DNA from 2 places in the Phaeovulum sp. W22_SRMD_FR3 genome. Region 2 is predicted to be linked to the other one. Evidence: riboswitches for the same ligand, from Rfam matches in the RefSeq annotation. Region 2 holds a riboswitch; the other holds the start of a gene.
What was found. A riboswitch is a leader RNA that binds a small molecule or an ion and turns the genes downstream of it on or off. The one in region 2 is predicted to bind cobalamin.
Positions count from the first base shown of each region.

Region 1: another riboswitch for cobalamin. It lies ahead of ACEN2S_RS10615 (ABC transporter substrate-binding protein); the one in region 2 lies ahead of ACEN2S_RS13985 (CbtB domain-containing protein).

Region 1 covers NZ_JBGQOG010000006.1:208,936-223,312, forward strand. Annotated here, with positions in the region: gene ACEN2S_RS10600 (vWA domain-containing protein) at 1-1,364, shown strand, start outside; gene ACEN2S_RS10605 (hypothetical protein) at 1,361-2,107, shown strand; gene ACEN2S_RS10610 (GNAT family N-acetyltransferase) at 2,264-2,761, shown strand; cobalamin riboswitch at 3,120-3,334, shown strand; gene ACEN2S_RS10615 (ABC transporter substrate-binding protein) at 3,556-4,575, shown strand; gene ACEN2S_RS10620 (FecCD family ABC transporter permease) at 4,572-5,627, shown strand; gene ACEN2S_RS10625 (ABC transporter ATP-binding protein) at 5,624-6,388, shown strand; gene ACEN2S_RS10630 (pseudoazurin) at 6,401-6,835, shown strand; gene ACEN2S_RS10635 (LysR family transcriptional regulator) at 6,855-7,736, opposite strand; gene ACEN2S_RS10640 (hypothetical protein) at 7,864-8,343, shown strand; gene ACEN2S_RS10645 (peroxidase-related enzyme) at 8,340-8,930, shown strand; gene ACEN2S_RS10650 (Rid family detoxifying hydrolase) at 8,943-9,317, shown strand; gene ACEN2S_RS10655 (PLP-dependent cysteine synthase family protein) at 9,319-10,446, shown strand; gene ACEN2S_RS10660 (LysR family transcriptional regulator) at 10,656-11,600, shown strand; gene ACEN2S_RS10665 (NAD(P)-binding domain-containing protein) at 11,606-13,063, shown strand; gene ACEN2S_RS10670 (tripartite tricarboxylate transporter substrate binding protein) at 13,104-14,084, shown strand; gene ACEN2S_RS10675 (tripartite tricarboxylate transporter TctB family protein) at 14,232-14,377, shown strand, end outside.
Region 2 covers NZ_JBGQOG010000010.1:56,552-70,928, forward strand. Annotated here, with positions in the region: gene cobG (precorrin-3B synthase) at 1-365, shown strand, start outside; gene ACEN2S_RS13935 (precorrin-8X methylmutase) at 355-984, shown strand; gene ACEN2S_RS13940 (precorrin-2 C(20)-methyltransferase) at 988-1,728, shown strand; gene cobJ (precorrin-3B C(17)-methyltransferase) at 1,725-2,468, shown strand; gene ACEN2S_RS13950 (cobalt-precorrin-6A reductase) at 2,435-3,193, opposite strand; gene cbiE (precorrin-6y C5,15-methyltransferase (decarboxylating) subunit CbiE) at 3,192-4,385, shown strand; gene ACEN2S_RS13960 (cobalamin biosynthesis protein) at 4,376-4,744, shown strand; gene cobM (precorrin-4 C(11)-methyltransferase) at 4,741-5,547, shown strand; gene ACEN2S_RS13970 (cobyrinate a,c-diamide synthase) at 5,555-6,862, shown strand; gene cobA (uroporphyrinogen-III C-methyltransferase) at 6,859-7,605, shown strand; gene ACEN2S_RS13980 (DUF1636 family protein) at 7,602-7,928, shown strand; cobalamin riboswitch at 7,978-8,197, shown strand; gene ACEN2S_RS13985 (CbtB domain-containing protein) at 8,231-8,404, shown strand; gene ACEN2S_RS13990 (CbtA family protein) at 8,420-9,193, shown strand; gene cobF (precorrin-6A synthase (deacetylating)) at 9,394-10,149, shown strand; gene ACEN2S_RS14000 (DUF3775 domain-containing protein) at 10,208-10,552, shown strand; gene ACEN2S_RS14005 (saccharopine dehydrogenase) at 10,570-11,622, opposite strand; gene ACEN2S_RS14010 (WGR domain-containing protein) at 11,619-11,876, opposite strand; gene ACEN2S_RS14015 (pseudouridine synthase) at 11,967-12,620, opposite strand; gene ACEN2S_RS14020 (LysE family translocator) at 12,620-13,243, opposite strand; gene ACEN2S_RS14025 (GAF domain-containing protein) at 13,326-13,778, opposite strand; gene ACEN2S_RS14030 (STAS domain-containing protein) at 14,197-14,377, shown strand, end outside.

The sequences.
Region 1 (14,377 bases), on a different contig from region 2:
CCGCCAGCGCGGCGCCGGGCGCAGATCTCTACATCGGCTGGACCGGCCCCCGCGCGGCGGGCGACCGGATCGAGATCCGCGCCCCGGGCGAGGCCGGGGCGCTGGCCTCGGCCGATGTGGAAGACGGCACCCCCGCCAGCCTGACCGCGCCCGAGACGCCCGGAACCTATGAGTTGATCTATCATTTCCAGTCCGAGGATGTGCTGGCCCGCGCGCCCTTGACCGTGGCGGCGGATATGCCCGCCGCCACAACGCCCGGCGGCCCGGTGCCGGTGACGATTGAAGCGGATCAGGGGGGGCTGGAGCTCTCGGTCCAATGGTCGGCGGTGCCCGCCACGGATGTCGCCAACCCGCTGCCGCCCGAGGCCTGGGCGCTGAACGACCGCGTCTCGGCCCCGGTGGCGGCCAGCTTTCTGCCCGGCGTCTATGACGTGCGCGGCGAGGCGGGCGATCAGGTCTTCACCGGGCGGATCACCGTGGTGGCGGGGGCCGAGAACCATTTCGTGATCCCCTATGATCCGGCGCAAAGCCCGGCGGGGCCCGATGCGCCCGGGGCTGGCGCCGCACAGCCGGGTGATCCGGTCGCCCTGAAGATCTCGGGGGAATATGTGGGCATGCGCATCCGCTGGCAGGCCACCCCGGCGGGGGGGCAGGACAGCCTGATGCTCGGCAGCGGCGATTTTGCCGCCGAGGCCTGGGACACCCGGCTGGATCCCGGCCGCTGGCTGATCGAGGGTCAGGCCGAGGGAGGCCAGGGCCCGCTCTATGTCGCGGTGATCTCGGTGGCGCCGGACGGCCCCGCGGCGATCACCCTGCCCCGCACCGTGGCGGCGGACCGCAGCGCCTTTGCCCTGCCCGATGGCGCCGAGGGCCTGGCGCGCTGCGTTGCAGAGCCTGCCTGCTATGTCACCGATGCCGCGGCGGGGCTGCGCTACCACCTTCTGCCCGGTTGGGCTTCCGGTGCCGGCTATGGGATGGAAACCGCTGCCGGGGTCGCGGCCACCCAGCCCAGCGCGGAATTCTACACCGGAACGCCGCTGGCGGTGCAGATGGCGCTGAACCCGCGGCAATGGGCTGCCAGCCTCGGGCCCTGCGAGGCGGTATCGGTCGGCCTGCTCTGCGCGGTGACCGGCACCGACCCTGCCGCCCTCGCCCTGTTGCGCAGCACGTTGGGCGCCGCACGGGCTGAGGATGCCGCCGCCACGACGACACCCACCGCGACACCATCGGCCGCAACCGCCTCCGGCACCGGCCCTGATCTGGCCGAGGTGATGCGCAGCCTTCAGGGCATCGCGATCACCGCACCCGAAGGCCTTGATCTGCGAGAGTTTCTGGCCCCCGGCCTTGCAAAGGACACCCAATGACCCGCATTGCATTCCTGCCTGTCATCGCCGCGCTCGGCCTCTCTGTCCCGCTCGCGGCACCTGCCCGCGCCGAAGCCAACCTCGGCACCGGCGGCAAGGCGGTCTATGCAGACTGCCGCGACGGCGGCTGCCGCTGCACGCTGAGCCCGATGACCACCGATGAGGTGAGCGCGCTGATCGGCACCGCGCCGCCCGAGGGGGCGCGCGACTGGGTCGTGGTCTCTTATGCCGACAGCTATTTCTGGAGCGCGCAAAGCCTTGAGGACATTGACAGCGCCATGGGCGGCGACGGGCGCTGTGATCTGGAGGTTTTCGCCCCGGTGGTGCCGCGCGACGGCACCTGGACGGGCAAGGTGCGCACTACGAAGATCGCGGGTTGCCCGGAGGGTCTGGCGCAGACCCTGCCCGGCATGGTCAGCGGCATGGTTTTCGCCCGCCGCATCGCCTGGGGCGGGGTGTTTCACCCGGCGCAGCTGAACATGAACCCCTCGGATCAGGTGGTGAACTGGACCGAGATCGGGCCGACGATGTTTCAGGGGAAACTGGTGGCGCCCGTGCAGAATGACATGCTGAGTGTCTCAGGCACGCTGACCTCATCGCTGGTGGATGAAGACAGTGCGGTCGCCCGTTTTCACCTGCGCGTCGGGGCCGGTTCGGGCGCCAATGCCGCCGCCCTCGCCATGTTGGGCATGGCCGATTGCCGCGTCGATTCCACCTATCAGTTCAAACGCAGCGGGGCCTGAGGCGACGCGGGCCTGAGGTGGCACAGGGGGGGGCACAGGGCGCGGGGCGGGTGGCGCGGGTCGGCAGAGGCAGCCCCTGTCCCCGGTTGCGGCTCTTGCAGCGCGCGGCGGCATTGTGGGATGGTGTGACACCAGCCCGCTGCAGCACAGGATGCGATGGACGCGATACCAACCCTGACCACCGCCAGGCTGATCCTGCGCCCGATGCAGGCCGGGGACTGGCCTGCCTACCATGCGCTGATGGCCTCGGACCGCGCGCTGCATATGGGGGGGCCCTTCTCCCCCACGGCCGCCTGGGGGATGTTTTGCAGCGATCACGCGCAATGGAGCCTCTTTGGCCTCGGGGCGCTGATGATCGAGGACCGGGCAAGCGGCCACTGCCTCGGGCAGGTCGGCATCAACACCGGCCCCCTTTTTCCCGAACATGAGCTTGGCTGGTTCCTCTATCCAGAGGCGGAGGGGCATGGCTATGCCTGCGAGGCCGCATCGGCGCTGCGCGACTGGGCGAAAGAGGGCCGGCATCTCGCCACGCTGGTCAGCTATATGGACGCTGCAAACGCCAGATCCGCCGCGCTGGCTCTGCGGCTGGGCGCCCGGTTGGACGCGCAGGCGGCACGGCCCGACCCCGGTGATCTGGTCTATCGGCACTATTGACGGGCACGGGGCCCAAATGACCCGCGCGGGCAGGATAGGCGGGCCGCAGCGAATTGACGGGCGCGGGCAGATCACCGGCCATGCCACGCGCTGCCCGTGATCCTCACGCTCCTCATGCTCGCTGCAGCCGCTGCAGCCGCTGGTGATGACGGTGGCGCGGCGCGCCTGCCGTGATGCGAGGGTTGCAGGCACACGGTGGTCCCGGTCGGCATCCTTCACCGCCGAAGATCATTCTATCCATATGTAAAACACGGGAAATTCAGAACAGCGCATCCCCCGCAGCAAAGCCCTGGAAACCGAAATCCGCCCAAACAGCGTCCTGCCGCGCAACCGGCGATTGACTTCACGGCCGTTCGGCGGCATCTCTGACGCTGATGGTTCCCGCGTCGGCAAAAGCTCCGAACGGGTGAAAAGGGAATGCGGTGAGGAGTAGCCATCAGGCGCCGAATCCGCGACTGCCCCCGCAACTGTGAGCGGTAGCCAACCCCGATATGCCACTGGTGCCCTGCACCGGGAAGGCGGGGAAGGCCACGATCCGCGAGTCAGGAGACCTGCCATCATGATCGAAGCCACACCGGGCGGGGTGCCCCGGAGAAAGACCGCATGTGCCGATACCGGCATCCATCCAGCCTGACCGCCAGATGCAGCGGTGCCGGGGCTTTTGCCCGGACACCCTTGTTGCGCCTTCTTCAACCCCGTCCTTCGTTTCATGAAGGACGTCTCTGATGCTGAAAAACGCACCAAAAACCGAACCGAAAACCGGCCTGAAAACCAAACCTGGAACCGGGCTGAACATGGGGTTCACCCCCAAGCTGACGGCCATGATCACCGCCGTTCTGGCCCTCTCCGCGGCCACCGCCGCCGGGGCCGCCGAGACCCGCTATCCGCTGACCCTCGACAATTGCGGGCATGTGCTGACGATACCGGCGCGCCCCGACAATGTGGTCTCCATCGGGCAATCCACCACGGAAATCCTCTATGCGCTGGGACAGGCGGACCGCATGGCCGGCACCGCGCTCTGGTTCAACGCGGTGCTGCCCGCCTATGAGGCGCAAAACGCCCGGGTCGCGCGGATCAGCGACAACATGCCCAGCTTTGAAGCGGTGGTGAACAAGCGCCCCGGTTTCGTGCCGACGATGTTTGAATGGATGATCGGCGCCCAGGGCGCGGTCGGCACCCGTCCGCAATTCGCCGATCTGGGGATCCCGGCCTATGTCATGCCCACCGATTGTGAGGGCAAGGACAATCTGGTCGGCGCCGATGGCACCCGGCTGGCCCCCTTTGACATCGGCACCCTGTGGAAGAGCATCGCGCAGATGGCTGAGGTCATGGATGCGCAGGATGCGGGTGCCGCGCTGATCGCCGATCTGCAGGCGCGCGATGCGGCGGTCGTGGCGCGGGCGCAGGCGATGGCGCTGCCCGATGCCTCGGCGGCGGTCTGGTTTTCCTCGGCCGATCTGGAACTTGACCCCTATATGGCGGGCGGGATGGGGGTGCCGGCCTGGATGCTGGCGCGGCTCGGCCTGCGCAATGTGGTCACGTCGGATGAGGAATGGCCGACGGTGGGTTGGGAAACCATCGCCCGCGCCGACCCTTCGGTGCTGATCATTGCCCGGATGGACCGCCGCCGCTTTCCCGCCGATGATGTCGCGGAAAAGCTGCGCTTTTTGCAGTCTGACCCGGTGACGCGGCAGATGACGGCGGTGCGCGAAGGCCGCATCGTTGTGCTGGATGCCGAGGCGATGCACCCCGGCATCCGGCTGATTGACGGGCTGGAAGTGCTGGCCGAGGGCATGGACGGGCTGACGCAATGACCGATTGTGCATCGGTGGCGGTGGCTCAGCGCCGCAGGTCCCTGCCCTGGCTCTGGGTGCCGCTCCTCGTGGTGCTGGCCCCGATGATCGGCACCGCTCTGGGCGAGACGCCGATCCCGCTCGGCACGGTCTGGCAGGCGCTGGCCAATCAGATCTGGGGCGCGGACCATCTGATCGACCCGATCGATCAGGGCATCATCTGGTCGTACCGCCTGCCGCGCGCGCTGGTGGCCGGGAGCTGCGGCGCGGGCCTCGCGATCTCGGGGCTGGTGCTGCAGACCCTGTTGCGCAACGCGCTGGCCGATCCCTATCTTCTGGGGATTTCGGCGGGTGCCTCCACCGGCGCGGTGCTGGTGGCGGTGACCGGTCTCGGCGCGGCCTTCCTGCCGATGTCGGCGGGGGCGCTTTTGGGCGCGCTCGCGGCCTTCGGGCTGGTCGTCGGGCTGGCGCGGCTGGCGGGCGGCGGGCCGGGGGCACGCGGGGCGGCACAGATCGTGCTGGCGGGCATTGCCGGGTCGCAGCTGTTCAATGCGTTGACCAGTTTTATCATCGCGCGCTCGGCCAGTGCCGAACAGGCGCGCGGCATCCTGTTCTGGCTCCTTGGCAATCTCTCGGGGGTGCGCTGGGAGGATGTCGGCCTCACCCTCGTGGCGGTGCTGCTCGTGCTGGGCGCGGCGCTGTGGCATGTGCGGGCACTTGACGCTTTCACTTTTGGCACGGAATCCGCCGCCTCGCTGGGCGTGCCGGTGCGGCGGGTGCAGGCGGTGCTGATCCTTGCCACGGCGGCGGCGACGGCGGTGATGGTCTCGGTCACCGGCGCCATCGGTTTTGTCGGGCTGGTGGTGCCGCATGCCGCGCGGTTTCTGGTGGGCAGCGCCCATGCGCGTCTGGTGCCGGTCTCGGCGCTGATCGGCATGGTGTTTCTGATCGCCGCCGATGTCATCGCCCGGGTGCTGGTGCCGGGCCAGACCCTGCCCATCGGCGTGGTCACCGCGCTTGTCGGGGCCCCGGCCTTTGCCATCATCCTGATCCGCGCGGGGGCCGGCCGATGACCCTCTCCGCCCATGATCTGACACGCCGGGTGCGGGGCCGCACCCTGCTCGACGCCGTCAGCCTCACCCTTGCCCCCGGCGAGATGCTGGGGCTGATCGGGCCGAACGGCTCGGGCAAATCGACGCTGCTGCGGCTGATGGCGCGGCTGATCCGCCCCGACCGCGGGCATCTGACGCTGCACGGGCGGCCGATGGAGGACATGCCGCAGCGCGAGATCGCCCGGCAGATCGCGCTGGTGGCGCAGAGCGCCGAGACCACAGACCGCATCCCGGTGCGCGATGCGGTGGCGCTGGGGCGGACGCCCTGGCTGGACGCGCTGCGCCCCTGGTCTGACGCGGATGAGGCCGAGGTGACACGGGCGCTGGCGCGGGTCGATCTGACCCATCTCGCCGCGCGGGACTGGTCGACCCTCTCGGGGGGCGAGCGGCAGCGCGCGCATATTGCCCGGGCTCTCGCGCAGAACCCGCAGATCCTACTGCTGGATGAGCCGACGAACCATCTCGACATCCGCCATCAGATGTCGATCCTCGATCTGATCGGCACCCTCGGCCTCTCCACCGTGATCGCGCTGCATGACCTCAATCAGGCGATGCGCTGTGACCGGGTGGCGGTCTTGCATCAGGGGGTGCTGGTGGCGCTCGGCCCGCCCTCAGACGTACTGAGCCCTGAGCTGCTGGCCCGGGTCTTTGGCGTCCGCGCAAGCCCGCTGATTGATCCGCAAGACGGCAGCCGCCTGATGCGCTTTCACCCCCTTCATTGAAAGAAACCTTTGATGCGAAACGCACTTTCCGCAATCACCTTTATGATCATCCTGCCCGCGACGGCGGCTTCCGCGACCCATGAGGTGAAAATGCTCACCCGGGGCGAGAGCGGCAGCATGGTCTATGAGCCCGCCTTCCTGCAGCTGAACCCCGGCGACAAGGTCCGCTTTGTCGCCACCCAACCCAGCCATAATGTGGCCAGCATCCCCGAAATCTGGCCCGAGGATGCCGCGCAGGTGAAAGCCCCGATCAACGCGGAGATCGAGATCACTTTCGAGACCCCCGGCCTTTACGGCATCAAATGCAGCCCGCATTACACGATGGGGATGGTCATGCTGATTGCGGTGGCACCGGTGGCGCTGGCGGATCTGACCGTCCCCGCCACGCTGCCGCCGATGGCCCGCGACCGTCTGACGGGCATTGTGCGGCAGATGCAGCCCGAGTAACGCCCCCTCCGCGCGGTGCTCAGCCCTGCAACGCCGCGGCGACATCGGTGAAGGCGGCGGTCAGCGCCGTCTCCAGCTCGGCCAGACCCGGGCGTGTGCTGCGGAACAGGCCCCATTCATAAGGAATGGCCACCGCCAGCGGCAGGATGCGGATGCCCTGCAACGCGATCCCGCGCGCCGAGACCGGATCAACCAGCGCGATGCCAAGGCCCGCCCGCGCCGCCAGCATCGCATTGAGCGAGCTGTTGGTGGTCAGTTTGGCGATGGGCACGATCCCCTGATCGCCAAAGGCCGCGTCGATCCGGTGGCGGATCCGGTAGCTGTTGCCGACGCTCAGAAGCCGCGCCTCGCGGAACGCGTCCAGCGCGACCACCTCGCCCGCATGATCTTCGGCCACCACCGCCACCAGATGGCTCTCGGCCTGCGCCAGACAGTCAAGCCCGGCATGCGCCAAAGGCAGCGCCGAGACGGCATAATCCGCCTCGCCCCGCAAGAGCGCCTGCACCAGATGCTCGGCATCCATCGTCGGCAGGGCCACTGTCCCCGGAAGCTCCGCGCCCAGCGCCCGCAGCATCTGCGGCACCATCCCCGCCGACATCGCCGGGGTCGCGGCCAGGGTCAGCGATTGCACCCGCTCTTCGCGCAGATTGGCGGCCCGCTCGGCCACCTGAGCATAGCTGGTCAGCAGGCGCTGCGCATCCTCGTAAAACTGCACGCCTTTCGGGCTGGGCGAGATCCGGGGGCCGTTGCGCTCAAACAGGGTAAAGCCCAGCACCGCCTCAAGATCACGCACAAGACGGGTGATCACCGGCTGCCCGATGCCCAGACGCTTGGCCGCCGCGGTCATCGAACCCGAGGCCATCACCGCTACGAATGCCTCTATGCCGCGCATATCCGGCATATCACTATTCTTGATTGACATAATTAAACCCAAATCATCCGATTTTAGCATAGACAGCCCGGCACTATGCGCTTTATGAATACAGAATGTCTCCATCACTGGGGCGGGAAAAATTCAAGAGGTTCTTTTGACACGGAAATCGGATGCCATTGACCGGGCCGCTGGCCTGGCGCCCGAGGGGGCGATCCACGCCTTGCGCCGTTTTCGGCCGGAATTCGTTGACGGGGCCGAGGCCTGCCGTGCCGCCGTGCTCAGCCCCGAAGAGGCTTTGGGCCTGTCGGAGGATCTGCGGCAGGCGGTGGCATACCGCGCGGCGCGGGGCGCGGAAAACCCCGCCCTTCTCGGGGTTTACCGGGTGCCGGAGGGCGCGGATCTGGCCACGCTGGCCCGGGGCGAGACCCCGGCCGACCCGGCCCTCGCGGCGCTCGCGCGGCATGCCGACATGATCGCGGCGCGGCCCGCAGAGGCCAGCGGTCAGGATCTGGCCATGCTGCAAGCAGCGGGGTTCACCGTGCCGCAGATCATCGCGCTGTCGGAGCTTCTGGCCTATGTCTGCTTTCAGATCCGCGTCGCGCATGGTCTGGCCCTGATGGAGGCCGCCGGATGACCACCGCTGACACCCGCACCAAGACCGCCGAAATCCCGCAGATCAAACTGAAGCCGCTGTCCTGGACGCCCTATCTGCCCCCGGTCGAGATCAACGAGGCGACGCCGCGCCAATTGGCAGCGATGCAGGTGACGCCTTCGGCCAAAAAGGTCTCGCCCTATGTGCGCACGCTGGCGCATGACCCCGACAGCTATGTCGCGCGCACCCTGTTGTTCAATGCGATCATGTATGTGGAGGGCGGCCTGCCGCGCGAGGACCGCGAGCTGGGCGCGCTGGGCGCCTCGCTGGTCAATGGCTGCCGATACTGCGCCAATGTGCATGCCCGCCAGCACTCCCGGCTGCGGGACTCGGCGGCGGTGATCTCGGCGCTTTATGCCGGGCGGCGCGATCTTTTGGCGCCGCGCGATGCCGCGATCATGGATTTTGCCGAGGCGCTGACCGCCACCCCGCCCCGCGCGGAGGCCCGTCATCTGGCCGCGCTAAAGGCGGCAGGGATGGACAATACGGAAATAATTGATCTGATCCATGCCATCGCGATCTTTGGCTGGGCCAACCGCCTGATGCACCCCCTCGGCCATTCCACCTGAAGGACAGCTCTCATGACCCCCATCGACACCCCGAATGCCCCCGCCGCCATCGGCCCCTATTCGCAGGCGATCCGCATCGGCGATCTGCTCTTCGTCTCGGGCCAGCTGCCGATTGACCCCGCCACCGGCGCCTTTGCCGCCGAGGATGCCGTGGGGCAGATGACGCAATGTCTGGCCAATATCGCGGCGATTGCCACAGCGGCGGGCACCGACATCTCGCGCACCGTCAAGACCACGATCCTGCTGACCGATCTTGGCCCCTTCGCCCAGATCAACGAAGCCTATGGCGCGGCCTTTAGCGCCCCTTATCCGGCGCGGGCCTGCTATGAGGTTTCGGCGCTGCCCAAGGGCGCGCTGGTCGAAGTTGAAGCTGTGATCGCCTGCTGAAATGACCAACCTCACCGCCCCCGCCTCCGCCTGCTGCGCCCTGTTGCCGCTGCCCGATTGCGCGGGCCGCGCCTGGGCCCGCCGCGCCATCGCGCTTTTGCAGGGCGATGCGCGCCGCTCTGCCGACACCCATCTGATCAAGCCCGTCTTCGGCGGGCTGACCGGCATCGACATCTATCTGAAAGATGAGAGCACGCATCCCACCGGTTCGCTGAAACACCGCCTCGCGCGGTCGCTTGTGCTCTATGGGATCTGCAACGGCCACATCGGCGAGACGACGACGCTGGTCGAGGCCTCATCCGGCTCGACCGCCGTTTCCGAGGCCTATTTCGCCCGGCTGCTTAACCTGCCCTTCATCGCCGTGATGCCGCGCACGACCTCGCCGCAGAAGATCCGCGAGATCGAGCGGTTCGGCGGGCGCTGCCATTTCGTCGAGAAATCCTCGGAGGTCTATGCGGCGGCGCAGGCGATTGCCGAGGAAACCGGCGGCCATTACCTCGATCAGTTCACCAATGCCGAACGTGCCACCGACTGGCGCGGCAACAACAACATCGCCGAGAGCATCTTTGCCCAGATGGAGGGCGAGGCACATCCCGTCCCCGATTGGGTGGTGATGAGCGCGGGAACGGGCGGCACTTCGGCCACCATCGGGCGCTACATCCGCTACCGCAATCTGGCGACGCGGCTCTGTGTCGTCGATGTCGAGCATTCGGTGTTTTACGACAGCTATTGCTCGGGCGACCGCGAGGTGACCTGCACGCAAGGCTCGGGCATCGAAGGGATCGGCCGCCCCCGCGTGGAGCCCTCGTTCCTGCCCAGAGTGATCGACCATATGATCCGCATCCCCGATGCCGCCTCGATCGCCGCGATGCAGATCCTGTCGGATCTGATCTTCCGGCGGGTGGGCGGTTCGACCGGCACCAATTTCTTTGGCCTGTGCTGGGTGGCCTCGGAAATGCGCAAGGCGGGGCGCGAAGGCTCGCTCGTCTCGGTCATCTGCGACAGCGGCGCGCGCTATACCGATACCTATTACAACGACGCCTGGCTGGATGCGAAAGGCTATGATCTGGCCCCCTGGAAACGCGCGTTGGAGACCTTTTTGGAGGGCGGCGATCTGGTGCTGCCGTAAGGCCGCGGACCAACCCACCGGCGCGCCCAGCGCGACATCTCAGGAAAGGCCCGTGTTTCACGGGCCTTTTTGCTGCCTGCGGCATCCCACCGCCCGAACCTGCCTAAAATCGCATCATGGAGATTTAATTATTCATAATTGCGATAATAAAACTTGATTCATGTCATTTTTGTATTGATCATCACATTAGATGCAAAAAGAATATGAGTATGAATCACAAAGACCTCATCATCTTCCTGAAAGTCGCCGAGACCGGCTCTGTCACCCAGGCCGCCGAGGCTTTGGGACGGTCGCAGCCTTCCGTCACGCGCTGCCTGCAAGATCTCGAAGCCAGCATCGGTTTCGCGCTGTTCGAGCGTGTCGGGCGGCGCATTTCGCTGACCGCCGAAGGTGTTGCCTTTGAAGACGAGGCGCGGCGCCTGATGGTGATGATGCAGGACCTGCCCGCCCGCACACGCGCCCGCGCCAGTGGCCTGAAGCCGCCGCTGTCGATTTCGGCGACCTATGCTTTGGGGTCGGGGCTGGTGCCCTACGCCGTGGCGCGCTGGCCCGAGGCCGAGCGGCCCGCCGAGGTCAAGCTGCTGCAGACCACCCCGAATGGCGTGGCGCAGGATCTTCTGAGCGGCAATGCGCGGATCGGGCTGGCCTCGCTGCCGCTCGATGTGCCGGGGATCATCTGTCAGCGCCGCTACAGCGCGCCGCTGGTCGCCGCTTTGCCCGAGGCACGGGCGGCGGAATTTCCCGAAGGGCGGCCGGTGTCACTGGCCGATGTCGCGGGCGATACGCTGGTCACCATGCTGGACCAGACGCGGCTGCAGGGCCGCATCCAGCAGGCGCTGCAAAACGCGGGCCTGCATCCGGCGCAGGTGATCCGGGCGAATGCCTCGCTTTCGGCGCTGCAATTCACCCGCCTGCTCGGCGCCACCGCGATTGTCGAGCCGGTCACCGCCTATGGCGCCACCCCGCGCGGCGTGATCCTGCGCGCGCTGACCGAACAAATCCCCTTCTCCTTTGGCTTTTTCGCCGCCGAAGGCACCACCGCCTCACGCGAGGCCTCGACCTTCTTCGACTATTGCGAGGCCGCCTTGTTCGATCTGGTGCCCGATGTGCGCCGTCTGGACGCGCCCTCCCCCTCCCCGCAAGACAAAGAGTGACCGATATGAGCATCCCCACCGGCCTGCCCGCCCTCGAAGCCCGCCTTGCGAAAGATCTGAGCCTGCTGGAGCTGCCCGCCAAAGCCTGGGTGCCCGAGATGCGGCATGACGGACGCCGCGTCTGGGATGTGCTCTTTGTCGGCGCGGGCATGTGCGGGCTGGCGGGGGCGGCCAAGCTGATGCTGACCGGGGTCGATAATGTCGTGCTTTATGACGCGGCACCCATGGGGTTTGAGGGGCCTTGGGAAACCTTCGCGCGGATGCAGACGCTTCGCTCGCCCAAGACGCTGGCGGGGCCCTGCCTTGGCCTGCCCGCGCTGACCTTTCGCGCCTGGTATGAGGCACAATGGGGAGAGGCCGCCTTTGACGCGCTCGACAAGATCCCGAAGGGGATGTGGATGGACTATCTGCGCTGGTATCGCCGGGTTCTGGCGCTGCCGGTGGTCAATGACACGCAGGTGACCGAGATCCGCGATGCGGGAGATGATCGGATCGCGGTGACGCTGCGCGGGCCGCAGGGCACGCGGGTCGAACACTGCCGGCATCTGGTGCTGGCCACTGGCCGCTCGGGTCTGGGCGGCGGCACGGTGCCCGCCTTCCTGCAGGGGATCGACCGGCGTTTCTGGGCGCATAGCGCGGATGACATCGATTTTGACGGGCTGCGGGACAAGCGGGTGATCGTGATCGGCGCGGGCGCCTCGGCGATGGACAATGCCGCCACCGCGCTGGAGGCGGGTGCTGCGCAGGTCGATATGCTGATCCGGCGCAGGGAAATGCCGCGGATCAACAAGATGACCGGCATCAGCTCGCAGGGCGTGGTGCACGGGATGCGCGGGCTGCCCGATGCGTGGAAATACCGCTTCAATGACTATGTGAACAGCGAACAGGTGCCGCCGCCGCGCTCGTCCACCCTGCGGGTGAGCCGGTCCGAGAATGCCCGCATCTTTCTGGGCTGCCCGGTGCAGGATGTGCGCGCCGCAAGCGATCATGTCACCGTCGTCACGCCACTGGCCGAGTTTCAGGCCGATTTCATCATCGCCGCCACCGGCTTTCGCAATGATTTCACCGGCCGCGCCGAATTCGCCACCTTCGCGCCGCATATCCGCACCTGGAAAGACGGGATCTACACCCCCGAGATGGGCAAGCGCCTGCCCTTCCTGACCGATGCGCCCTATCTCGGCGAGGGGTTCGAGTTTCTGGAAAAGACCGATGGCGCCTGCCCGATGCTGGCGCGGATCCATTGTTTCAACGATGCCGCGATGCTGTCGCATGGCAAATTGTCGGGCGATATTCCGGCGATTTCCGCCGGGGCCGACCGGCTGACCCGCGCCATCGTGGCCAAACTCTTCGCCGCGGATGTGGAGACGCATTTCGCGCGGCTGCAGGCCTTCGACACCCCCGAATTGCAGGGCGACGAATGGGAAGATGCCACCCCGAGCCTCCGCATGACCAAGACTGCCTGAAAGGCGGCCCTCTTCACCTTCAACACAGGGACATGACCCGATGACTTCACGCATTCTGACCACCCTCGGCGCGCTCGGCTTGACCGCCGCCACCGCGCTCAGCGCCACCACCCTCAGCGCCACGGCGGCCGATTATCCCGACCACCCGCTGGATGTGATCGTGGCCTTCAACCCCGGCGGCGGCACCGATGTCGCGGCCCGCACCATCGAGCCCTATATCGAGAAATATCTCGGGCAGGATCTGGTGATCCTGAACAAGCCCGGCGCGGGCGGCGAGGTGGGCTTCTCGCTGTTGGCCAATGGCAAACCCGATGGCTACACGATGGGCTTCGTCAACCTGCCCGCGATGTTCAGCTATTCCTATGAACGCGAAACCGCCTATTCGCCCGCCAGCTTCACCGGCGTGGCCAACCTCGTCTATGATCCCGGCGTGCTGGTCGTGCGGGCCGACAGCGAGTTCAAGACGCTGAAGGATCTGGTGGACTACGGCATCGCCAACCCCGGCGCCATGCCCATCGGCACCTCCGGCTCGGTCGGCTCGTCGGAGCATATCGCCATTCTGGGCGTGCAGGCGGCAACGGGGGCCAGCTTCAACCATGTGCCCTTCGGCGCCACGGCACCGCTGCGCACAGCGCTTTTGGGCGGGCATATTCAGGTCGCGGCCTTCAACCTGTCGGAATCCGAAGAATATGTCAAAGACGGCACCATGCGCCTTTTGGGTGTGATGAGCGAAGAGCGCGCCGAAACCGCGCCCGACACGCCCACCTTCCGCGAACAGGGCGTTGAGGTCATCTCCGGCTCGTCGCGCGGGCTGGCGGTGCCGGCGGGGACGGATCCGGCGATTGTCGCGGTGCTGGCCGAGGCGGTGAAGAAAGCGGTGAACGATCCCGAATATCTGGCCAAGGCCAAAGCGGCGGGCGTGCCGGTGCGCTATATCGGCGGCGCGGAGTATGACGCCTTTCTGGCCGAGGTGAGCAAATCGCTGGATCTGGCCTGGGAAAAGACCCCCTGGACCAAGTGAGCGGCAGCGCCGGTCCCGGATCACGGCCCCGCGCCGTGGTCCCCCCCCTCTCGGACCGCACCCCCTCCGACCTCCCCCTCTCCTGACCGTCCCTCTCTGGTGACTGCCCTGTGCGATCACCGCTCTCTCCTTTGAAAGGATGTTCCCATGACCTATCGGAAGGCCGAAATTGGGGCCTCGGCAGGGCTGATCCTGCTCGCGATCTTCGGCTGGTTCCAGGTCGATCACCTGCCCGCCGATGCGCTGATGTTCCCCGGGGTGCTGCTGGCGGTGATTGCCGCCCTCTCGGTCTG
Region 2 (14,377 bases):
ACTTGCCGCGTCTGGCCGGGCTGATCACCGACCCCGATGATCCGCTGCGCCGGGTGGTCGCCTGCACCGGCGCCCCCGGCTGCCCGCAGGCGCGGGGCAGCACCCGCCCGCTCGCCCGCGCGCTGGCCGCGCATCTCGCCACCGGGCCCGCGCTCTTGCCAGAGGGTGCCTTGCTGCATGTCTCGGGCTGTGCGAAAGGCTGCGCCCATCCCGGCCCCGCCGCGCTGACCCTGACCGCCACCGCGACGGGCTATGACCTGATCCGCCACGGCACCGCCCGTGATCCCGCCACCCGGCCCGGCCTGTCCGCTGCCGCCCTGACCGCCACCCCTGATCTCTTCCTGAAGGCCCCCGATGCCCCATAGCTACGAAAAAGACGGCGCCACGATCTATCGCCAGAGCTTTGCCACCATCCGGGCCGAGGCGGATCTCGCGCGCTTCACCCCCGAGGAAGAGGTGGTCGCCGTGCGCATGATCCATGCGGCGGGCATGGTCGGGCTGGAGGCGCATGTGGCCTTCACCCCCGGCATGGCCATCGCCGCCCGGACGGCACTGGAAGCGGGCGCGCCGATCCTGTGCGATGTGCGCATGGTCTCCGAAGGGATCACCCGCTCGCGCCTGCCCGCCGACAACCAGATTCTCTGCACCTTGCAGGACCCGCGGGTCCCGGCTTTGGCGCGCGAGATGGAGAACACCCGCTCGGCGGCGGCGCTGGAGCTGTGGCGGCCGCATCTGGCGGGGGCGGTGGTGGCGATCGGCAATGCGCCGACCGCGCTTTTTCACCTCCTGAACATGCTGGAGGACCCCGCCTGCCCGCGCCCTGCCGCGATCATCGGCTGTCCGGTCGGTTTCATCGGTGCGGCGGAATCCAAAGCCGCCTTGATGGAGGCAGCGCCGGTGCCCTCCATGGCCGTGCTGGGGCGCTTGGGCGGATCGGCAATCACGGTGGCGGCGGTCAATGCGCTCGCCTGCCGCAAGGAGTAGCGCATGGGCAAACTGATCTGCACCGGCCTTGGCCCCGGCGACCCGGATCTGATGTCGGTCCGCTCCGACCGCGCAATCCGCGCCGCGCGCCACATCGCCTATTTCCGCAAGGCGGGCCGGGCGGGTCAGGCGCGCCGCATCGTCGAGGGGATGCTGGCCGCCAAAGTCACCGAACATGCTATGGAATATCCGGTCACGACCGAACTCCCCTTTGACAGCCCGGCCTATATCGACGCGTTGGCCCGGTTTTACGATGACTGGGCCGAACGTCTGGCCGCGCAACTCGCCACCGACGATGTGGTGGTGATCTGCGAGGGCGATCCGTTCTTCTACGGCAGTTTCATGCATCTCTACACCCGTCTGCTGGGCCGGGTGGAGATCGAGGTGATCCCCGGCATCACCGGCATGTCGGGCTGCTGGACCGCCACCGGCACGCCGATCACCTGGGGTGATGATGTGATGACGGTGCTGATGGGCACGCTGCCCGAAGAAGATCTGATCCGCCACATGACGGCGGCGGATGCTTTGGTCATCATGAAAACCGGGCGCAATCTGCCAAAAGTCCGCCGCGCGCTGGCCGCCGCCGGGCGGCTCGGGGCCGCCTGGCTGGTCGAGCGCGGGACGATGCCCGGGCAAAAGGTACAGCCTCTGGCCGAGGCACCCGAGGCGGAATGCCCCTATTTCGCCATCGTGCTGGTGCACGGACAGGGCCGCCGCCCGGAACTGGCCGAGGCGGCAGAATGAGTGGCAGGCTGACCATCGCGGGCCTCGGCCCCGGCGCCGAAGATCTGGTAACGCCGGAAGTGCGCGCGGCCCTCGCCACGGCCACCGATATCGTGGGCTACATCCCCTATGTCGCGCGGATCGCGCCGCGCCCCGGCCTGACGCTGCACCCCAGCGACAACCGGGTGGAACTGGACCGCTCGCGCCACGCGCTGGAGATGGCGGCGGCGGGGCGGCAGGTGGTGGTGGTGTCCTCCGGCGATCCCGGGGTGTTCGCCATGGCCTCAGCGGTGTTCGAGGCGGTGGAGGCAGCGCCGGAATACCTCAGTCTCGACATCCGCGTTTTGCCCGGCATCACCGCGATGCTGGCGGCGGCGGCGGCGGCGGGCGCGCCCTTGGGGCATGATTTCTGCTGCATCAACCTCTCGGACAATCTGAAACCCTGGGAGCTGGTGGAGCATCGCCTGCGGCTGGCTGCACAGGCCGATTTCGCGATGGCCTTTTACAACCCGCGCTCGAAATCCCGCCCGCATCAATTCGCCCGCGCGCTGGAGATATTGCGCGCTGAATGCGGGAGCGCGCGGCTGATCACCTTTGCCCGCGCGGTCACCACGCCGGAGCAGGCGATCCGGACGGTGACGCTTGGGGAAGCCACGCCCGAAATGGCGGATATGCGGACGGTGGTCCTCGTCGGCAATGCGGCCACGAAGCGGCTGGGGCCTTGGGTCTACACCCCGCGCAGCGCAGGCGGCGTGGTATGAGCCAGCCAGTGCAGCACCGCATCCCCTGTTTCGGCGGTGGCCCGCGCGGGCAACGCCGGGCGGTCGATCAGCAGCACCGGCAGGCCCAGCGCCCGCGCGGCATCCAGCTTGGCCCGCGCGCCAACGCCCCCCGCATTCTTCGCCACGATGCGTTGAATCCGGTGCCCGCGCAGCAGGGCCAGATCTTCTTCCAGCGTGAAGGGACCGCTGGCGATCACCGCCTCGGCCTGCGGCAGGGGCAAGGGCCCCTCGGGGGCATCGACGAGGCGCAAAAGGTAATGGTGCTGCGGCTGGCCCGCGAAATCGGCCAGATGCATGCGGCCGATGGCCAGAAACACCCGCTCTGCCTCGACAGGCAGCGCGGCAGCGGCGGCGGGAATGTCGGGCACATGGGTCCAATCATCGCCCTCGCCCGCAGCCCAGGGCGCGCGCTCAAGTGCGATCAGCGGCACGCCCGTCTCGGCGCAGGCGGCAATCGCGTTGCGGCTCATCCCGGCGGCAAAAGGATGGGTGGCGTCAATCACATGGCTGATCCCTTCGGCCCGCAGATAGGCCACAAGGCCCGCCACGCCGCCAAAGCCCCCCACCCGCGTCAGCAGGGGCTGGGCGCGCGGTGCACCGGTACGGCCGGCGTAGGAAAACACCGCCTCAATCCCGGCTTCGGCGAGGGCGCGGGCCATCAGGCTGGCTTCGGTGGTGCCGCCGAGCAGAAGGGCGCGCGTCATGGCTGATCCTTGGGTTCACATCATTGGTCTCGGCGAAGATGGCCTTGAAGGGCTGACACCTGCAAGCCGTGCCGCACTGGAGGCGGCGGAAATCGTCTTTGGCGGGCCACGGCATCTCGATCTCGTGGGGCTCGGCAGCTCCGGGCGCGGTCAGCCCTGGCCGGTGCCGTTTTCCGTGGCCCCGGTGCTGGCGGCGCGCGGCAAGCGCGTGGCGGTGCTCGCCTCGGGCGATCCGTTCTGGCATGGCGCGGGCGGCAGCCTGACCCGGCATCTGGCCCCCGGTGAGTGGATCGCGCATCCCGCGCCCTCCTGCTTCAGCCTCGCCGCCGCGCGGCTGGGCTGGAAGCTGGAAGACACGCTCTGCCTCGGCCTGCATGCCGCGCCGCTGACCCGGTTGCGCCCGCATCTGGCGCCGGGCCAACGGCTGCTCTGCACGCTCCGCGATGGGGCGGCGGCGGGCGAACTGGCGGATTGGCTGTCAGGGGCTGGCTGGGGCGAGAGTGCCCTGTGGGTGATGGAGGCCCTGGGCGGCCCGCGCGCGCGGATCACCGAAACCACGGCGGACAGATTTGCGCTGACAGCCCTCGCGGCGCCGGTGCTGGTGGCGATAGAGCCTGCGGGCGGCGTGGCCCTGCCGCGCACAGCGGGCCTGCCGGATGCGCTGTTCGCGCAGGACGGGCAGATCACCAAGGCCCCCGTGCGGGCGCTGACGCTGGCGGCCCTCGCCCCACGCCCGGGCGCGCATCTGTGGGATCTGGGCGCGGGCTCCGGCTCGGTCTCGGTCGAATGGTGTCTGGCGGGCGGGACGGCTTCCGCAGTGGAAACCCGGCCGGACCGGGTGCCGAACATCCGGGCGAATGCGCTGAATTTCGGTGTCGATCACCGGCTGGCGGTGCATGAGGGCGCCAGCCTTGAGCGGGTGGCACAGCTGCCGCAACCGCAGGCGGTGTTCATTGGCGGCGGCGGCGACGCGGCGCTCCTCGCCGCCGTCTGGGCGGCCTTGCCAAATGGCGGGCGCCTCGTCATCAATGCGGTGACGCTGGAAACCGAAGCGCTGGTGCTGGCCGCCCATGCTGACTGGGGCGGCAGCTTGCTCAGGATTGATCTGGCGCAGGCAGCACCTCTCGGGCGGATGCGCGGCTGGACCCCCGCGCGCCCCCTGGTGCAATGGAGTGTGACCAAATGCGCATAGCCGGTTTCGGATTTCGCGGTGAAGCCAGCCTCGCCTCGCTGAAAGCGGCGTTGGAGGCGGCGGGCGGCGCCAAGGGGCTGACGGCCCTGGCCACCGCCGAGGCCAAAGCCCACGCGCCGGTCATTCAGGCCCTGGCCGAAGAGCTGGGGCTGGAGCTGCATGCGATTCCGCGCAGCGCATTGGAGAAACAAGACACTGCCACCTGGTCGGCGCGGGTTTCGGGGCGGTTCGGCACCGGATCTTTGGCCGAAGCCGCCGCGCTGGCCGCCGCCGGTCCCGGCGCACGGCTGACCGGGCCGCGCCGGGTGTCGGCTGACGGCATGGCCACCGCCGCCATCGCAACAGGAGAAAACGGATGACCGTGCATTTCATTGGCGCCGGTCCAGGTGCCGCCGATCTGATTACGCTCCGCGGCCGCGATCTGATCGCCGCCTGCCCGGTCTGCCTTTATGCCGGATCGCTGGTGCCCGAGGCGCTGCTCGCGCATTGCCCGCCCGGCGCGCGCATCGTGAACACCGCCCCGATGAGCCTTGACCAGATCATCGCCGAAATCGCCGAGGCGCATGCAGCAGGCCAAGATGTCGCGCGGCTGCATTCGGGCGACCTCTCGGTCTGGTCGGCGATGGGCGAGCAGCTGCGCCGTCTGCGCGCGCTGGACATTCCCTATGATGTGACGCCGGGCGTGCCCTCCTTCGCCGCCGCCGCCGCCACGCTGGCCGCCGAGCTGACGCTGCCCGGTGTGGCGCAATCGGTGGTGCTGACCCGCACCTCGGGCCGCGCGAGTGCCATGCCCGAGGGCGAGACGCTCGCGAATTTCGCCCGGACGGGGGCCACGTTGGCGATTCACCTTTCGGTACATGTACTGGACAAGGTGATCGCTGACCTCACGCCGCATTACGGTGCCGATTGCCCGGTGGCGGTGGTCTGGCGCGCCAGCTGGCCCGATGAGCGGGTGGTGCGCGCCACCCTCGCCACGCTGGAAACCGCGATTGGCGCCGAAATGGAGCGCACCGCGCTGATCCTCGTGGGGCGGGCGATCGGGGCCGAGGAATTCGGCGAAAGCCGCCTTTATGCCGGGGATTACGACCGCCGCTTCCGCCCGACGGGCACTGAGCCGCGTTTCCCCGGAACGGGTCCGGCCTCGGCCGAGCCGCAGGCGTGATCCGAAGGTGACCCCGGGCCTGTTGATCTCTGCCCCCGCGTCGGGCACCGGCAAGACCACGCTGACGCTGGGCCTTCTGGCCGCGTTGCGGGCGCAGGGGGTTTGCGTGCAGCCCTTCAAGAACGGGCCGGATTACATCGACCCCGCCTTTCACGCGGCGGCCTCGGGGCGGGCTTCGGTCAATCTCGATGGCTGGGCGATGGGCAAGGCGATGCTCGCCGGGCTGATCCATGCCGGGGCGGATGCCGATCTGGTGATCGCCGAAGGCTCGATGGGGCTTTTTGACGGCGTGGCGGTGCCGGGGGCCCATGGCACCGGGGCGAGTGCCGATCTCGCGGCGCTGACCGGCTGGCCGGTGGTGCTGGTGCTCGATGTCTCGGGGCAGGCGCAATCGGCGGGCGCGGTGGCGCTGGGTTTTGCCCGAATGCGGCCCGAGGTGCAGATTGCCGGCGTGGTGGCCAACCGTGTCGCCTCGCCCCGGCATGAAGCGATGGTGCGCGAGGGGCTGGCGGCGGCAGGCATCGCCTGCCTCGGCTGCCTGCCGCGCAACCCGGAGATTGAGCTGCCCGAGCGGCATCTGGGCCTTGTGCAGGCCGAGGAAAACCCCGATCTGGCGCGGATTCTGGATGCGGCGGGCGCCTTTGTCGCCCGGCATCTGGACCTGAACGCCATCCGCGCCGCCGCCGGGCCGACCCGGCTGCCGCTCACCCCGCCGCTGCCGATCACCCCGCCGGGGCAACGGATTGCGCTGGCGCGGGATGCGGCATTTTCCTTTGTCTATCCGCATCAGCTGCAGGGCTGGCGCGCGGCGGGGGCCGAGATCCTGCCCTTCTCGCCGCTGGCCGATGAGGGCCCGGACACCGCCGCCGATTGCTGCTGGCTGCCCGGCGGCTACCCCGAGCTGCATGCGGGCGTTCTGGCCGCCGCTACGAAATTTCGGGCAGGCCTCTGCGCCTTTGCCGAAACGCGCCCGGTGCATGGCGAGTGCGGCGGCTATATGGCGATGGGCGCGGGGCTGGTGGCCGCCGATGGCAGCCGCCATGAAATGGCGGGCCTTCTGGGCCTCGAGACCTCCTTTGCCAAACGCCGGATGCATCTGGGCTATCGCCGCGCCAACCTCACCGCCCCGATGCCGGGCCAGCCCGCAGGCGCGCGGCTGATGGGGCATGAGTTTCACTATGCCAGCATTCTGGCGCAACCCGATGCCGCGCTGGCCGAAGTAACCGATGCCACGGGGGCGGCGGTGGCCGAGACCGGCTCGCGTCGCGGGCGGGCCAGCGGCACCTTCTTTCACCTGATCGCCGAGGCCCTATGACCGACCCGACCCCCCAAGGCTTCGTCTCCTTTGTCTCCTCCGGTCCGGGCGACCCTGAACTGTTGACGCTGAAGGCCGCCGCCCGTCTGGCTGCCGCCGATGCTGTGCTGTTCGATGACCTCTCCGCCGGGCCGATCCTTGGCCATGCCCGCGCCGGGGCCGACCTTGTGGGGGTGGGCAAACGCGCGGGCCGCCCCTCGCCCAAGCAAGATCACGTCAGCCGCCTCTTGGTGGATTACGCGCGCACCGGCGCGAAAGTGGTGCGGCTGAAATCCGGCGATTCCGGCGTGTTCGGACGGCTGGAGGAAGAAATCGTCGCGCTGCGCGAAGCCGGGATCGGCTATGAGATCATCCCCGGCGTCACCGCAGCCTCGGCTGCGGCAGCGGCGGCAGGCATTCCGCTGACCCGGCGGCTGACCGCGCGGCGGGTGCAATATGTCACCGGCCATGATGTCTCGGGCGCGCTGCCCGAGGGGCTGAACTGGCCTGCCCTGGCCGATCCGCAGGCGACCACCATCGTCTATATGGCGCGGCGCACCTTTGCGACGCTGGCCGCTGGGCTGATCGCCCAGGGCCTGCCACCCGAGACCCCGGCGCTGATGGCCGAGAATGTCTCGACGCCTGCGCAAAAGCTGCGCCCCTCCACCGTGGGCGCGCTGCCCGCGCTGATCGCCGGGGACGCTGGCGACGGACCAACGCTGATCCTCTATGGCCCGCTGGCGCTGGAGCTGATGGGGGCATGAGCGGCCACCGCGTCCATGTCTGCACCAGCTGCGCCGCGGGGCAATCGGGGCTCTTGCCCGCGCTGGAGGCGGCCTTGGCGGCCGAGGGGCTGCCGCTCCGCGTGGCAGGGATCGACTGCATGTCCGGCTGCACCCGCCCGTCAACCGTGGCGTTTCGGGCCGAGGGCAAGACCGCCTATCTCTTTGGCGATCTGACGGCGGCGGATCTGCCCGACCTTCTGCGATTCGCCCGCGCCTATCTGGCGGCAGCCGATGGCACCTTTGCCGATGCCCGCGCCTTTGGCGATCTGCGGCTGAAGGCGCTGGCACGCATTCCCGGTTAGATCAGCCTCCAGAGCGCCGCAAACAGGCTTGACCGGCGGGCGGGCTTGCTGGCAAATGAACAGGCATGGTTTCCACCAAAGGCGCAAAGCGTCTGGAATGAAACGGGAATGGGGAAAGGGCGGACCGAAGACGGCGCCCCAAGCCCCAACCGCCCCCGCGACTGTATGCGGCGAGCAGGCCTCGATGATGCCACTGGCGCCACGCCGGGAAGGCCGAGGTTCTGCACCGACCCGCGAGTCAGGAGACCGGCCATGCGCGGAGAAACCATGAGGCCGTCGGGTGTGACGGCAAGGAGATGAGAATGAATACGCTGAACACGACGAAAACCGCTGCCACCTCGACCACGCTGATCTCGGCGGTTTTCGTGGCCCTTCTGGGGGCAACGCTGGTCTTTATCGCGGGCCATGCGCAATCGGCGACCCTGCATGACGCGGCGCATGACACGCGCCACGCGGTCGGCTTTCCCTGCCACTAAGCCCAACCTGAATTCATGATCCAACGCATGTTGGCCAGCGCGTTGTTCGCTGGTTGTGCGGCGGGGCTGCTTGCGGCCCTGCTGCATTTCGCGTTCATCCAGCCGCTTTTGCTGCAGGGTGAGCAATATGAATCAGGTGAGCTGGTGCATTATCAAGGCGTTGCCACGGGTGAGGCCGGGGCGCACAGCCATGATCACGCCGCGCTGCCGGAGGCTCAGGCGGATGCCGGGCACGACCACGCCGCGCATGAGCATTCCCATGAGGAGGGAGGCGAGGTTTCGACCCTGCAGCGCAACAGCCTGACCGTGCTCTTTACCGGTACCACCTACATCGCCTATGCGCTGTTGATGGTGGCGGGTTTTGGACTGGCCGAGCATTTCGGCCATCGTGTCGGCCCGGCACAGGGCATCCTCTGGGGGCTGGCGGGCTTTGTGGCGCTGCAACTCGCCCCGGCAATGGGGCTGGCCCCTGAACTGCCGGGCACCCCGGCGGCCGATTTGACCGACCGGCAAATCTGGTGGCTGGGCACCGTCCTTGCCAGCCTCATCGCCGCAGCCCTCTTTGGCTTTGGCAAAGGGCCGCTGAGCTGGGTCGTTGCCGCGCTCGTGCTGGCGCTGCCGCATGTGATCGGCGCGCCGCATCTGGAGAGCTATGCCGGTGTCGCCCCGCCCGAACTGGCCGGGGAGTTTTCGGCCCGCGCCCTTGGCGTGGCGCTGATGGCCTGGCTCACCCTGGGCGCGCTCGCCTCCCGCTTCTGGAACGCGCGCGCGTTGCAGGCGCTCGGCTAATCCCTGATTCCGGGGGAGAGGGGGCGCTGCCCCCACCGCCTGCGGCGGCTCCCCCGGGATATTTTGAACGAAGCAAATGCCAGATCTTGCTTCGTTCAAAATATCCCCGCCGGAGGCATCCGACCCTGCCAGAGGCGGTCACTCCGGCTTGTGCGCCCCGTATGGATCGGCGATGGTCAGGCCGCGCAAAGGACAGGCAGATGATTGAACTGATTTTGGTGGGTATCGGTACCGGCAATCCCGATCATTTGACCCGCAGCGCGGTGACGGCGCTGAACCGGGCCGATCTGATCCTGATCCCGCGCAAAGGGCCGGACAAGGATGATCTGGCCGGTTTGCGCCGGGATATCTGCGCCGAAGTGGTGACCAACCCCGCAACCCGTTTGGTGGAGTTTGACCTGCCGGTCCGGGACCCCACCACTCCGGACTACCGGCGTCGGGTGGATGACTGGCATGATGCGATTGCCGCCGCCTGGGCGCGCGAGATTGCCGCGCATCTGGGGGATACGGGCCGGGTGGCGCTGTTGGTCTGGGGCGATCCTGCGCTGTATGACAGCACATTGCGGATTGCCGGGCGTTTGACCCCTGCCCCGAAGATCACCGTTATTCCCGGCATCACCTCGATCCAGACGCTGTGTGCCGCGCATGCGATCCCGCTGAACGAGATCGGCGCGCCGTTTCTGGTGACCACCGGGCGCCGGTTGCGCGATCATGGTTGGCCCGAGGGGGTGGACACGCTGGTGGTGATGCTGGATGGCGATTGCGCGTTCCAGACGCTGCCGCCTGAAGGCGTCCAGATCTGGTGGACCGCCTATGCCGGGATGGCGGAAGAGATCAACATCGCCGGACCGCTGGCCGGGACCGGGCCGGAAATCATCGCGCGGCGGGCGGCGACACGGGCGGCGCATGGTTGGCTGATGGACATCTACCTCTTGCGGCGCAGCTCTGCCGCCTGACGGGGTTCCGCTTGCATTGCCCGCGCCTTGGCGCGACAGTCTGTGCAGGAGGTGCCCCATGCTTTTGATCAGCCCGGCAAAACTCGCCTATATCCTCTTGCGCGCGCGTGAGCTGGATTCCGATGTCCCGCATGGCCAGCATTATCGTGAACTGGCCGAGTTCATCACCGATCTGAATGTGGATGAACAGGCCAGCCTGACCGCTCTGGTCTGGATCGGACGCGAGACTTTTGAGGCGGACGAGCTGGTGGAAGCGATTCAGACCGCGCGGGAAGAGGCAACGGCCCCCAGCGCGGGCTATCTGCTGGGCATGCCGCAGCTGGCAGAATTCATCGAGGATGGGATGGAAGCACTTGGCCTCAGCATCGAGGATGCCGAGGGAGAGGTGTTGCGCCCGACCTGAGCCGGGCGCCCCCGGGATCAGACCAACGCGACGTAGTGGTCGTAGTCCCGCTTGGCACGGCCCCAGACACCCGCCGTCAGATCTTGCAGCGTCAGCAGCGAGGGCAGGAGTTGCCCGGCATAATCGATGCTCGATTCCAGCGGCAGCAGCGAGGGCAGGTTGTCGATGGCCGTCACATCCAGGACCGGATCGGAGGCGACGCGCAGGGCGGGTTCGGCCCAGTCGGTGGTGCGGTCATAGACCTTGATCGGTGAGAATTCCGAGGTGGGATCGCAGGCGATATCGCCGATCACCCGCAGGGCGCGGCCCGGGTCCTGCAATGCTGCGGCGGGCACGAAAACCGGGCAGCCGGGCCGGGCCAGAATGCAGTTGAGGAAGATGTCATGCGCCAGCACTTCGGGGAATGGCCCGCCGCTGGCGGTTTCCGCCATATCCCATTTGGTGACCGCAACATCCAGCGCCGCGCAGAGATCCGAGGCGCCGGTGCCGACGCGCCCCAGCGCGCCGATAACGATGGCGCGCGGACGCGGTGCCGCCCCAAGGTCAGCCGCCAGATCATCCACCAGCGCCTGCTGGCCGGGGTATTTCGACACCGGACCGCAGATCTCGCCGCGTTGCTGCGCGGCCCAGCATTTCAGCGCCATCGCCGCCCCGGCATAGCCCGCCCAATAGCCAAAGGCAGCCACCCGGCGGCCGCTTTCGTCCACCAGATATTCCAGATCATAGAGCGTGCCGCCGCCGGCCTTGAAGCGCTTGAGCAGTTCCTGCCCCGCCGGTTGCCCCTTATAGGCATGGCCGAACATGATGTGGCGGTGCGGCAGCGGCGTGCCATCCTCGGGCAATTCCTTCAGCCCAAAGATGATCGCCTCGCGCGGGGCCTCGGGCCAGCTGTTCTCGGGCGCGATCTCGCAGCCCGCGGTGACATAGCCCGCCAGCGGGATCTCACGCACCGAGCTTTCCTCGACCGTCACCCGGATTCCAGCCGCGATCAGCGCCGCCGCCCCTTCGGGGGTCAGGCCCACGCGCTCTTCATTCGGGCGCTGCTCGGCCCGTACCCACAGATGTGTCATGCCTGACCATAGCTCCGTTTTGTCAAATGATAGCCGCGTGCGCGGGCCTTGAGATGCCAGTGATCGGCCGCCGTCACCGCGTCGCGCAGATTGGAAAACCACGAGACGACCTGACGGCCTGCCCGGCCTCGTGGCCCCCAGGCGCGCAGCACCGAATATTCGCCAAAGAGGTTATAGACCACCTCAACCCGGTAGTAGCGGGCCGGGCGGCGGGCAGTGGCACTCGCGTCTCGGTGCAGGATCAAGGTCAGCATGGCCGTGCCGTCCTCCTTCGGGCAATTGCTGTCCTCTAAGAATCAGAAAACAGCCGCCCATGCCAGTGCGAAAGCACCCGGCTGGCCGGATCAGAACGGACAGTCGGCGGTGAACATCATCGCGGCGCCGGAATAGGGATGCGTCAGGCCCAAAGTTTCAGCATGCAGCATCAGCCGGGGATAATCGCGCGCCGCCCCTGAGGCATAGAGGCTGTCACCCAAGATCGGGTGCCCCTGTTCCAGCATATGCACCCGGAGCTGATGGCTGCGCCCGGTCACCGGCATCAGGCGCACCCGCGTCGTGCCGTCGTCTTCCAGCGCCAGCACCTGCCAATCGGTCTGCGCCGGGCGTCCGGTTTCAAAATTCACATGCTGACGCGGGCGGTTCGGCCAATCGACGATCAGCGGCAGATCCACCCTCCCCCGCTCGGGCGTCAGATGTCCGGCCAGCCGGGCAATATAGGTTTTCTCGGTCTGGCGCGTCTCGAACTGCCGCCCCAGATGCTTTTGCGCGGCCGGGTTCAGCGCGAAAACCATGACGCCCGACGTGTCCAGATCCAGCCGATGCACCAGAAGGACACCGGGATAAACCTCGCGCAGCCGGTTGATCAGGCAATCGGCGCGGTCCTCGCCCCGGCCGGGGACGGAAAGGAGGCCCGTGGGCTTGTCCGCCACCACGATATCGCGGTCGGCATGCAGGATGCGCAGCGGCAGATCGGGCGGGGTATAGACAAAATCGCTCATCAGGAGATGGCGATCTTGGCGGCGAGACCGCCGAACATCACCGCCGAGATCTTGTTGACCACGCCCATGCGGCGCCCCAGCGAGCGGCCGAGATAGCCCGCCAGCAGGCCGTAACCGATGGTGATCAGCGTGCCGGTAAAGGCGAAGATACCGCCGAGGATGACGATCTGCTGCCAGATCGGGCCGTATTCCGGTCGGGTGAACTGCGGCAGGAAGGCGAGGATGAAGAGCACGGGTTTGGGGTTCAGCGCGTTCGACAAAAAGCCGCGCCCGATCGCACGCCAGGGGCTGATCACGCCTTTGGCATCATTCTCGCCCATGCCCGCGCGCCAGCTTTTCACCGCGAGCCAGGCGAGATAGGCAGCCCCCGCCCAACGGATGGCGCTGAGCGCGCCCGGATGCGCCGCGATCACCGCCGAGAGGCCGAGCGCCGCCAAGGTGATGTGCCAGCAGACGCCAAAGCCGACGCCCAGGCCCGCCATCGCCCCGGCGCGCGGGCCACCCTTGATGCCGCAGGCGGTGGCGAAGAACACATCCGCCCCCGGCGCCACATTCAGGATCAGCCCGCCGATGATAAAGCTGATCAGGCTCTCGGCCGGAAAGGCCATGAACACATCCCACATGCTGCGATCCCCTGATTGCACCGGTCCCGGTCAGACCCTTTGCCCCTTTTCTGCGCGAATGGCGGGCAGGGTCAAGCCACCTTCACAGCCCGCCGAACACCTCGGCCAGAATCGCGGCCAGCCCCTCGGCATCGGCTTGGGTGAAGGCATCGGGCTGGTTGCTATCGATGTCGAAAACCCCGATCAACCGCCCTGCCCCGGCAAAGACCGGCAGCACGATCTCGGAGCGGGTCGAGCTGGCGCAGGCGATATGGCCGGGAAAGGCATCGACATCGGGCACGAGTTGCACCGCGCCCGTGCGCGCCGCCGCCCCGCAGACGCCGCGCGCGAAGGGAATCACCAGACAGCCGTGGCCACCCTGATAGGGGCCGATCTTCAGCACTTCGGGCGCGGTTACCCGGTAGAAGCCGGTCCAGTCAAAACGATCATCGGCGTGATGCACTTCGCAGGCGACGGTGGCCATCAGCGCCACCTCATCGGTTTCGCCATGGGTCAGCGCCCGGATCGTCGTGGCAAGCTCTGCATAGTCCAGCATTGTCGTCTCCTGTCATCCGCTCAACCTCTAGCCTTCGGCAAAAGTTTTGGCGAGAGGGGGCGAAAATCTGAGCTGCGTTAACGCTGCGGCAGGTGCTCCGGGCGCAGATTCCGGCCAGAACAGGGGCGAAGGGGCGGCGATTGTCTTCTGTTTGGGGTATTTAGGCGGCCCGGACCGCGACGGATCAACCAAAGCGTGATTTCAGAAAGTCACTGCAACCTTGGGGACATTGCCTATTCTGCGCCCAAAAGGGCGCGACCAGCGTCCTCTGGCCGCGCGGTGAGCCCTTCGATTGGTCAGCTGTGCAGAAACAATGACATTTTTCATATCTTTCCTGCACCTGCCCCCAGCCGCACACCGAATGGTAAGGAATGCCCCCTAGTTTCAGATCAAAGTTGACCTGTCGGAGGCCCCCCGAATGAACCTGTATGCTGAAGCCCATAATGGAGCCCTCTTCGTGCGCGTCGGGGAAGAGCGGCTCGACGCCGCCGTTGCCATTCGGTTCAAGGATCAGATGCGCGAAATCGCGGCGCAACCGGCGCATCGGATCGTGCTGGATCTGGGGCAGGTGATCTTCCTCGACAGCTCGGGTCTGGGCG